DNA from 3 places in the Abyssisolibacter fermentans genome. Region 3 is predicted to be linked to each of the others. Evidence: predicted binding sites of a transcription regulator. Region 3 holds the regulator's gene; each other region holds the start of a gene.
The links. The regulator LexA, encoded in region 3, represses DNA repair genes until DNA is damaged. The targets are predictions, from matches to a motif close to CNAACANNTGTTNG.
Positions count from the first base shown of each region.

Region 1: the regulator LexA is predicted to act here: its motif matches at 1,782-1,795, upstream of uvrB (excinuclease ABC subunit UvrB).
Region 2: the regulator LexA is predicted to act here: its motif matches at 2,259-2,272, upstream of recA (recombinase RecA).

Region 1 is NZ_LOHE01000028.1:47,097-50,820, reverse strand. Features, by position in the region: gene AYC61_RS01785 (PDZ domain-containing protein) at 401-1,555, shown strand; gene uvrB (excinuclease ABC subunit UvrB) at 1,935-3,724, shown strand, end outside.
Region 2 is NZ_LOHE01000112.1:93,716-97,439, forward strand. Features, by position in the region: gene rimO (30S ribosomal protein S12 methylthiotransferase RimO) at 1-308, shown strand, start outside; gene pgsA (CDP-diacylglycerol--glycerol-3-phosphate 3-phosphatidyltransferase) at 295-852, shown strand; gene AYC61_RS20085 (competence/damage-inducible protein A) at 863-2,104, shown strand; gene recA (recombinase RecA) at 2,312-3,337, shown strand; gene AYC61_RS20095 (regulatory protein RecX) at 3,396-3,724, shown strand, end outside.
Region 3 is NZ_LOHE01000036.1:23,785-27,508, reverse strand. Features, by position in the region: gene hfq (RNA chaperone Hfq) at 1-126, shown strand, start outside; gene AYC61_RS03490 (methionine gamma-lyase family protein) at 150-1,457, shown strand; gene lexA (transcriptional repressor LexA) at 1,503-2,120, opposite strand; gene yneA (cell division suppressor protein YneA) at 2,300-2,611, shown strand; gene AYC61_RS03475 (tyrosine recombinase XerC) at 2,793-3,724, opposite strand, start outside.

The sequences.
Region 1 (3,724 bases), on a different contig from region 3:
ATTTTTCGTAAACGACATTTGAAGGGTATATTTTAACCTTATTAAAATCGAAAAAATATGCCCTTCTCCGAGTTAGAAAAATCTCTTACATCGCTGAATCAAAAAGTAGTGAGATATATGACCTACAAAGCTTGACTATATTAAATATGAAAAATTTCAACAAATAGTCAGGCAAGTCTTTGAGGGAAGCGTAGCTCAATGTTTTTGAGTTGAAGCCAGAATTAATATATTTCTATGAGGTTCTTTATTTTTATATGCTTAAAATTAATTATTGTTTAGAAAACTTTTACTTCTACAAAGAACAAGTAAGTGTTTACATAGGTATAAGTGATGAATAAAATGTTTAATATAACAAAACAAGGAAAAAATACTTAATAACTCATTAAAAAGGAGATTTAATATGAACATTTTATCATCATTAATAAGCTATATATTTAAATTAGTATTTAATCCTATATACATATTGATGTCAATATTAGTATTCTATCAGTACAATAGGCTAGAAAAAAAGGAGATGCGATTACTAGGTAGAGTCAAAGAAAGCTATATAAAGCATTTTTTCATAGCACTGATTAAAGGATTAGCAGTTGGGGTATTTATTAGTATAATGTTTGATTTATTTGATATAGAATTTAACGTAACATGCTTCAAATATGCATTTGTATTATCAATATTATTTTTCCTTGTTAAACCCAGATATGCATGTATTGCTTATTCAGGTGCAGGGGCATGTATTATTGGTATATTTTTAGATACAGGCTTACAATCATATAGAAGCGTACTTTTGACTATAGCTATTTTGCATTTTGCAGAGGGTATATTAATTTATTTTGACGGTTATAAATCGTATCTGCCTTTATTCTTAGAAAGAGAAAATAAACTGATAGGTGGCTTTAGCCTATATAGATACTGGTGTGTTCCATTTTTTATAATACCACAAGCTTTGCAGGTAGCTTCCTATGGAGGCTTTACAGAGACAATATTTTTGCCTATAGCAGCAATATTAGGATATACCGATTTATCAATTACAGACAGTCCAAAAATAGCAGCAAAAACTGCTGCTAAAAGTCTTGTTTTTTTTAGTATGATATTAATTCTTTTAATAGCTTTGTCATATATAAATCCAATATTCTTGTTTCTAGCAATGGTATCAAGTCCATTAATGCATGAGCTAATAATATTAAAAAGACAGAAAGATCAAAACAAAGCAGAACCTTCTTTTACGTTAAGTGAAAAGGGAGTTAGAATACTGGATGTTTTACCAAATGGTTTAGGAAAAGAGTTAGGACTTAGTATTGGTGACGAATTGGTAATGATTAACAATATGAGAGTGATAACCAAAAATCAAATAATAGAAGCAATGAAATATTGTAATGATAAATTAGAAATTATATATATAAAATTCAAGGGAAATAAAGTGGTAAAAAAGACATATAAGAATATAAAAGATAAAAAAATGGAATTACTTATTTTAACAGACAATGCACATTATACAATGGATATTGAAGGACAAAGCGGTATTTTACAAAGGTTTATAGGATATTTTCAAAAATAGAACTAATTTGTTTTAAGGTAAACCCAGATTATTCATAGAAAATCAAATATTCTACTGCATCTTTCTGATTATAAGATGTCTATTAAATTCTCGACATACCAACTGTATGCCTTCGAATTCACTGGAATCTTCTAATTCAGAATTATACAGCACACTATTCAAAGTTATATGAATAATCAGGATTTAATTATGTTGACATATATATATAAGTAATATATAATATTTACGAACAAACGTTCCTAAGTAGAGAACTCAAATCTTTGATTTGGTGTGAATCGCTACTGCTAGGAACGAAGTGAGTAGGAGTTACAACTTGAAAGATTAGTAAATGGACAAATAAAAAGCAAAAAGATTTCAAAACAATTATAGAGGTGATATTATGGGTCAATTCTCTATTGTTTCAGATTATACTCCACGTGGAGACCAACCTAAAGCAATAAAAGATCTCAGTCAGTCAATTTTAAACGGTGTAAAAAAGCAAACCTTGTTAGGTGTAACAGGCTCAGGTAAAACATTTACTATGGCAAATATTATACAAGAAGTTCAAAAACCTACTATCGTTATAGCTCATAATAAGACATTAGCAGCGCAACTAGCTAGCGAATTCAAAGAGTTTTTTCCAGATAGCGCAGTTGAGTATTTTGTAAGTTTTTATGATTATTATCAGCCTGAAGCTTATATACCCGGGACTGACACTTTTATAGAAAAGGATTCATCTATAAATGAAGAAATAGAAAAACTAAGACACTCTGCAACTTCAGCATTATTCGAAAGAAAAGATGTAATAATAGTTGCGAGTGTTTCATGTATTTATGGTTTAGGAGACCCGTTTGATTATGAAAATTTGATGATTTCTTTAAGGCCGGGCATGATAAAAGATCGAGACGAGATTATAGAAAAGCTAATAGATATACAATATGTAAGAAATGATGTTAATTTTACAAGAGGAGTATTTAGAGTAAGAGGAGATACTGTTGAGATTTTTCCGGCTTCTTCATCAGAAAATGCAATAAGAGTAGAATTTTTTGGGGATGAAATAGACAGAATAACAGAAATTAATTCACTTACAGGAGAAATTATAGGACTTAGAAATCATATATCAATATTTCCTGCTTCTCATTATGCTACTACAAAAGAAAAAATTGATAGATCGATAAAATCAATAGAATTAGAGCTTGAAGAAAGACTTAGTGTTTTAAGAAGTCAAGATAAGCTTTTAGAAGCTCAGAGATTAGAACAGAGAACAAATTATGATATAGAAATGTTAAAAGAAATGGGATATTGTCAAGGCATAGAAAACTACTCAAGACATATTAGTGCAAGAGAAGCAGGTAGTAAGCCATATACACTATTAGATTATTTTCCTGATGATTATTTAATGATAATAGATGAATCACACGTTACATTGCCACAGGTAAGAGCTATGTATGGCGGAGATCACTCCAGAAAACAAAATTTAGTAGATTACGGATTTAGATTACCTTCAGCGCTTGATAATAGACCCTTAAAATTTGAAGAATTTGAAAAACATATGAATTATGTAGTATACGTAAGTGCTACACCGAGCAACTATGAAAAGGAGACTTCTGATAATATAGTAGAGCAGATAATCAGACCTACAGGGTTATTAGATCCAGAGATCATAGTTAGACCTACTAAGAATCAAATTGACGATCTAGTCAAAGAAATAAATATTAGAGTAGATAAGAACGAGAGGGTTTTGATAACTACCTTAACGAAAAAAATGTCTGAAGATTTGACTTCATACTTTAAAGATTTAAATATAAAAGTAACGTATTTACACTCAGAGATAAAAACAATAGAAAGAATGGAGATTATAAGAGATTTTAGATTAGGAAAGCATGATGTTTTAGTTGGAATAAATTTATTAAGAGAAGGACTAGACCTGCCAGAGGTTTCGCTTGTAGCTATCCTAGATGCTGATAAAGAAGGCTTTCTCAGGTCAGAGACATCTATGATACAGACAATAGGTAGAGCTGCTAGAAACTCAAATGGTAAGGTTATTATGTATGCGGACAAAATAACTCGTTCTATGGGTGTGGCTATCAATGAAACTAATAGAAGAAGGAGTTTACAAAAACTATATAATAAAGAGCATGATATAACTCCAATGACTATAAAAAAATCAGTAAGAGATGTAATAGAAGC
Region 2 (3,724 bases), on a different contig from region 3:
TATTAGATGATCAAATCAAAGAAGAAACAAAACAAGAGCGCTATGATATGATTATGCAGTTACAGATGAAAATATCTGATGAAATAAATAACAAAAAAATAGGAAAGATATATGAAGTGCTTATAGAAGAAGAAATTGAAGATGAAGATTTGTACATTGGAAGATCATATATGGATTGTCCAGAAATTGATGGTATTGTATATGTTCAGTCAAAAGAAAAACTGGCAATTGGTGAAATTGCAAAAGTTAAAATAAAGGAACATTTTGAATATGATTTGAAGGGAGTAATATTGAATGAACTTAGCTAACAAATTAACTATTGCAAGAATATTTTTAGTTCCATTTTTTATGTTTTTCCTTCTAGTGAAAATACCTTATGGAGATATTATAGCTGTATGTTTATTTATATTAGCTGCTTTAACAGATAGTTTAGATGGATATATTGCTAGAAGTAGAAATCAAGTAACGAAATTTGGTAAATTCATGGATCCATTAGCAGACAAACTACTAGTATCAGCTGCATTGATATCATTACTCCAAATGGACAAAATATCAGCATGGGTTGTTATGATTATCATAGCAAGAGAGTTTGCAATAACAGGATTTAGAGTTTTAGCTGCTTCAGAAGGAATAACAATAGCTGCTAGTTGGTGGGGTAAAATAAAAACAATCACACAAATAGTTGCTATTATAACACTACTATTAGATAATTATCCTTTTAGTTTGATTGGGTTACCGTTTGATACGATTTCTGTAATACTTGCTGTTATTTTTACAATAATTTCTGCTATAGACTATATGTATAATAATAGAAAAGTATTTAGTTCTCACTCTAACAAAACTAACGACTAGGAGGCCAGTTATGAAAAGCGAAATCATAAACGTAGGAACCGAAATAATATTGGGCAATATAGTTAATACTCATTCAAGGTATTTGTCAGAAGAATTAGCTAAAATAGGTATTGATGTTTATTATCATGTTTCAGTTGGGGATAATAAAAGAAGATTAGAAGAAATTATAAAAACTGCACTAGATAGATCAGACCTAATCATTTTAACTGGAGGATTAGGTCCAACAGAAGATGATATAACTAAAGATTGTGTAGCATCTGTATTAAACAAAGAGTTAATATTTAGCGAAAAAATCATGAAAGATATAGATGATTTTTATTATGCTAGAAATATTAAATTTGTTAAGTCGGTAGAAAGGCAAGCTTATATAATAGAAGGTTGTGAAGCCCTAAAAAACGAGGTTGGAACTGCACCTGGGATTTATGTTAAAGAAAACGATAAAATAGTAATATTACTACCAGGTCCACCAAGAGAACTTGAAAATGTATTTGAAAATTGTGTAATACCAAAATTAAAAAAGAAAACTAATGAAATAATTGAATCTAAAACGCTTAGTGTTTTTGGAATAGGTGAATCGAATGTAGAAGATGCTATAATTGATTTAATAAACAAGCAAACTAATCCTACAATAGCTACATATGCAAAAGATGGACATGTTGAGGTAAGAGTGACAGCAAAATCGAACAAGTTAGAGGTAGCAGGTAGCTTAATAGAAAATACAGTTAAACATGTAGAAGCAAAAATAGGAGAATATATTTTTAGTAAAGAATTAGAATCATTAGAAGAGGTTGTTTTTAAAATACTTATGGACAAAGGTCTTAAAATAGGTTTTTGTGAATCATGTACAGGAGGTCTAATAAGTAGCAGATTTACAAGAATACCTGGATCGTCTGCAGTGTTTGATAGAGGAATAGTTACATATAGTAATCAGGCTAAGATGGATGAAGTAAGTGTAAGTCCAGAGGATTTAGACAAATATGGAGCAGTAAGTAAGCAAGTTGCAATAGGCATGGCACGTGGATTATATAATAAATGTGATATAGATATAGCCGTATCTGTGACAGGAATAGCAGGACCTACAGGAGGTTCGAAAGAAAAACCTGTTGGCTTAGTATATTTTGGTGTAGTGTTCAAAGATAAAGAATATACAGTGAAAAGGGTATTTTTAGGAGATAGGCACAAGGTTCAAAATAAAACAGCTAATACAGTATTTGATTTGGTGAGAAAATTGCTGCTAGGTAAGGAAATATAAATATGCATTAAAATTATGGACAACAGTTCATAATTTTTTTATAACACGCAATAAATATATTAATTTTATAGATAAATATAAATTTTTCAGACTTTTTTTCACAATAAATTTAAAAAAGATTGACCATATATAAGAAGTATTATATAATATCTATAGAACGTTTGTTCGAAATATTATTAAGGTGGTGAACCAGGAAACTGGGTTATTATGTTAGAGAAAAAGAAAGCTTTAGAAATGGCACTAGGTCAAATTGAAAAACAATTTGGTAAAGGTTCAATAATGAAACTCGGTGAAGATTCAATACTTAATGTTGAATCAATTTCAACAGGTGCACTTCAATTAGATATAGCATTAGGTATAGGGGGAGTACCAAAAGGAAGAGTTATAGAAATATATGGACCAGAATCTTCTGGTAAAACAACAGTAGCACTGCATATAATTGCAGAAAGTCAGAGAAATGGAGGAACCGCAGCCTTCATAGATGCAGAACATGCTTTGGATCCAGTTTATGCTAGAAATCTTGGCGTTAAAACAGAAGATTTAATAGTATCTCAGCCAGATACGGGAGAACAAGGTTTAGAAATTGCAGAAGCTTTAGTTAGGAGTGGTGCTGTAGATGTAATAGTAGTAGATTCAGTTGCAGCTTTAGTACCAAAAGCTGAGATAGATGGTGAAATGGGAGATAGCCATGTTGGATTACAGGCAAGGTTGATGTCACAAGCTTTAAGAAAACTTGCAGGTGCTATAAAAAAATCAAACACGGTTACAATATTTATAAATCAACTTAGAGAAAAAGTTGGTATAATGTTTGGAAATCCTGAGACTACTACTGGTGGTAGAGCGTTAAAATTCTATTCATCCATTAGATTAGATGTAAGAAGAATTGAGACGTTAAAACGTGGCAATGAAATGATTGGTAATAGAACAAAAGTAAAAGTTGTAAAAAATAAAGTTGCACCTCCTTTTAGAATTGCAGAATTTGATATTATATATGGAAAAGGTATATCAAAAGAGGGATGTATACTTGATGCAGCTGTGGAGGATAATATAGTTAAAAAATCAGGTTCATGGTATAGCTATGAAGATAATAAACTTGGACAAGGTAGAGATAATGCAAAGCTTTACTTATCTGAAAATCCTGAATTACTAAATGAAATTGAATACAAAGTAAGAAAAAAACATGACTTATTAAATGATGGTAAAGAAATAGAAAATGAATCAGATAATGAATAGACGATCTCCTATTGGCTAATAATTAGCTAATAGGAGTTTTTTGGAGGTAAAGGTATTAATGGTAATTACAAATATAGAAGAAGAAAATGAAATATATGCTATATATATTGATAATGAATATAGTTATACATTGTCAAAGGATATTATTATAGAATATGAATTAGATATTAATAAAAAAATCGGTTACATGGAGAATATGTATTTAGAAAAAAAATCAATTGATTATGAATGTATAAACAAAGCAATTAAAAAATTATCATATAGCTCAAAGACTCAAAAAGAAATATATAATTATTTAATAGGGTTAGATTACTCAAAGGATTTGGTTAATAGAATCATAGCTAAACTCAAAAAAATAGGGTACATTGACGATTTTAAATATGCCTA
Region 3 (3,724 bases):
TTTGATAGCTATACAATAGTATTAGAAAGTGATGGTAAACAACATTTAGTATATAAACATGCTATATCTACTATAAATCCTAGCAGTAAAGTATCTTTTATGAACAAACAAGATCATAATAATTAAACTAAAAGCATGAAGGTGATGACTTGAACTCGTTAACTAGAAATATATTATGTAAACAATTTGATATTGATAACTCTATAATAGATTATGTATTAAATATCGAAAAAGACTTAAAGCATTTACACGATAAAATTAATGCAACAAAAGAATACAATCAATTTAAGGTTTTGAGTGCTTTTCAAGATGCAAATTTAGCAGCTACTCATTTTAATTGGACTACTGGATATGGTTATGATGATGAGGGAAGAGACAAAGTTGAAGAAATATATGCAAAAGTATTTAATGCACAAGATGCTTTAGTACGTGCTAACATTGCTTCAGGCACTCATGCATTATCCCTTACATTAGGTGGAATTTTAAGACCAAATGATGAAATGTTATCTATAACCGGTTTACCTTATGATACTATGCAAAAAGTAATTGGTATTAAAGGTAATATGAAAGGTTCTCTAAAAGAATACAATATAACATATAATCAAGTAAATTTAATAGAGAATAACAAAATAGATATAAATGCAACTATTGAAGCAATTACAGATATAACTAAATTAATTTTAATACAACGATCAACAGGCTATAGTGATAGAAAAGCTGTTGAGATAGATAATATGAAAGAAGCTATAAAAGCAATAAAAGAAAAAAAGAAAGATATAATAGTCATGGTTGATAACTGTTATGGAGAATTTGTTGAAACCATAGAACCAACAGATGTTGGTGCAGACATAATTGCTGGATCATTAATTAAAAATCCTGGGGGAGGTTTAGCCCTTGCAGGCGGATATGTAGTAGGTAAAAAAGATTTAATCGAAGCTATTTCTAACAGATTAACTGCACCTGGAATAGGAAAGGATTGTGGTTTAACTTACGGAACATCAAGATTAACTTTACAAGGTTTATTTTTAGCTCCACACGTTGTAAGCGAAGCTTTAAAAGGTGCTATTTTATCAGCAGGTGTCTTTGACTCTTTAGGATTTAATGTTTTACCAGCTGTTAATGATAAAAGAAGTGATATAATCCAAGCTATAGAATTTAATGATCCTGAAAAAGTCGTTAAATTCTGTCAAGGTATTCAATCTGCTTCACCTGTTGATTCATTTGTATTGCCATTACCATGGGACATGCCGGGTTATTCTGAACCTGTTATTATGGCAGCAGGTGCTTTTATACAAGGCTCGTCAATTGAATTAAGTGCTGATGCACCAATGCGAACTCCTTATTGGGTTTATTTACAAGGCGGATTAACATATGAACATTGTAAATTAGGAATTATGAAAGGTTTAAATAATTTATTAAAAAATAAGCTAATAGATAAAAATAAGCTTAATATATAGAAGTTAAAATATTTTAAAAAATAAAGTAAGCTACATAATCATAGCTTACTTTATTTTTCTAAACAATCCAATAACTTTTCCTAAAATATACACGTCCTTAACGATAATAGGATCCATTAATTTATTCTCTGGTTGTAATCGGATAAAATCATCTTCTTTATAAAATCTCTTCACAGTAGCTTCATCATCTATAAGAGCAACCACAATTTCACCATTTACTGCATGTCTTTGACTATTAACTATTACTTGGTCACCATCCATTATTCCAGCATCTATCATGCTTTCACCTTTAACGTTTAATATAAAGGTATTATCATTACCTATAAAATCCATTGGCAATGGAAAAGTATCTTCTATATTTTCAACTGCTAGCAAAGGTAGTCCTGCTGTTACCTTTCCTACAATAGGAACTTCTATAATTTCTTTTTGTGTATGAATATAAGTCATATTATCTAAAATCTCAATAGCTCTAGGCTTAGTAGGATCTCTTTTTATGTATCCTTTTTTCTCTAATCTTGATAAATGTCCATGTACAGTAGATGTTGACTTTAACTGTACTGCTTTACATATTTCTCTAACTGATGGGGGATAGCCTTTAGTTTTAAGCTCATTTTGAATAAATTTAAGTATTTTTAATTGCTTTTCTGATAAATCCTCATACATATATATACACCTCTTACTAGGATATAATCCTCTTTTTATACATTATACCACAATTTATATTGCATATCAAACAAATGTTCGAAATAAACTTGACACAGAACGCTTGTTCTATTATAATATAATCAAACGGAGAAAGGAACTCATGTTCGTAAAATGATTGTTGGAAAGGTGTGTTTAACATGTATGTCAGAAAAAAGAGATTAATTGTTGCTAATCCAGTAAGATTCACAATTTTTTTAACAATAGTATTTTTATTAATAATTTTTACAATAAGTAATATCATTAAATCAGATTCTGCTTATGGTAAAATTGAAGATAACTTTAAAACTATAACAGTAATAAAAGGGGAAACTTTATGGTCTATAGCATCTAAATACTACGATAATGACATAGATAAAAGAAAAATAATATATGAAATACAGAAAACGAATCACAAAAAAACTGCAGCCATTCAAATAGGGGAAGAACTCAAATTACCTCCTATAGAATAATAATACATCTTATTTAGCATATACACCTAAACAAAATGAATCATACCCAAGATAGGGAATATGATTCATTTTGTTTCTAAATAATTCATTATAAGAACATTTGTTTGTTATCAATTGCTTTTGTTAACATAATATTTTTATGGTTAACTTTTCGAATACTAATTTAGAAACTTTAACTTTTCTATTTAATTTTCTTAGAAAGGGGATTACTATTAACAGCTTTTCTTAATCTATCATCATCTAAATGTGTATATATTTGAGTAGTAGCAACACTAGCATGTCCTAAAATTTGTTGCAAAGCTCTAATATCAACATTTCCATGTTTGTACATTAATGTAGCAGCTGTATGTCTAAGTTTATGTGTTGAATATTTTTTTGAATCTAATCCGGCATTTAATATATATTTCTTAACAAGATGTTGAATAGCTCTTGGACTAATTCTATTTTTTCTATTACTTAGAAATAGTGCTTTTTCATCTTTTAAATCTTTCTTAGGGCGAACTTTTATATATTTGTTGATAGCGACCAGACATGCTTCATTCAAGTATATAGTTCTTTCTTTATTTCCTTTACCAACTACAGATAAAGTATCTTCTTTAATCTTATCAATATCTATACTTGATAGTTCTGATAATCTAAGTCCACAATTTAAAAATAAAGTTAAAATCGCATAATCTCTGACTTTATTTCTTCCTTCAATAGAGTCAAGAAGCTTCAATGACTCATCTAATGTCAAAAAAACAGGGTGACGTTGTTCTTTTTTAGGTGTTTCTAAATTAATAGCAGGGTTTTGATCTATTAAATTAACAACATTATGTAAATATTTAAAGAAAGATCTTATACTAGCGACTTTTCTAGCTTTTGTAACGTTCTTATTATTCATAGTTCTGTCTGTATAAGATATATAAGAAATAAGGTCTTGTATCTTAACCTTTTTGATTAAATCAATGTCTATATCCGAAATATCTATTTCATCAAATGGAGTATCTTTTGAAACTAATCTGTATCTAATCTTTAAAAACCTAAAAAATGTTCTTAAATCATAACTATATTCTTTAACAGTATTTTCAGATTTACCTTTGATAGCATAGAGATAATCGAAAAAATCGTCTA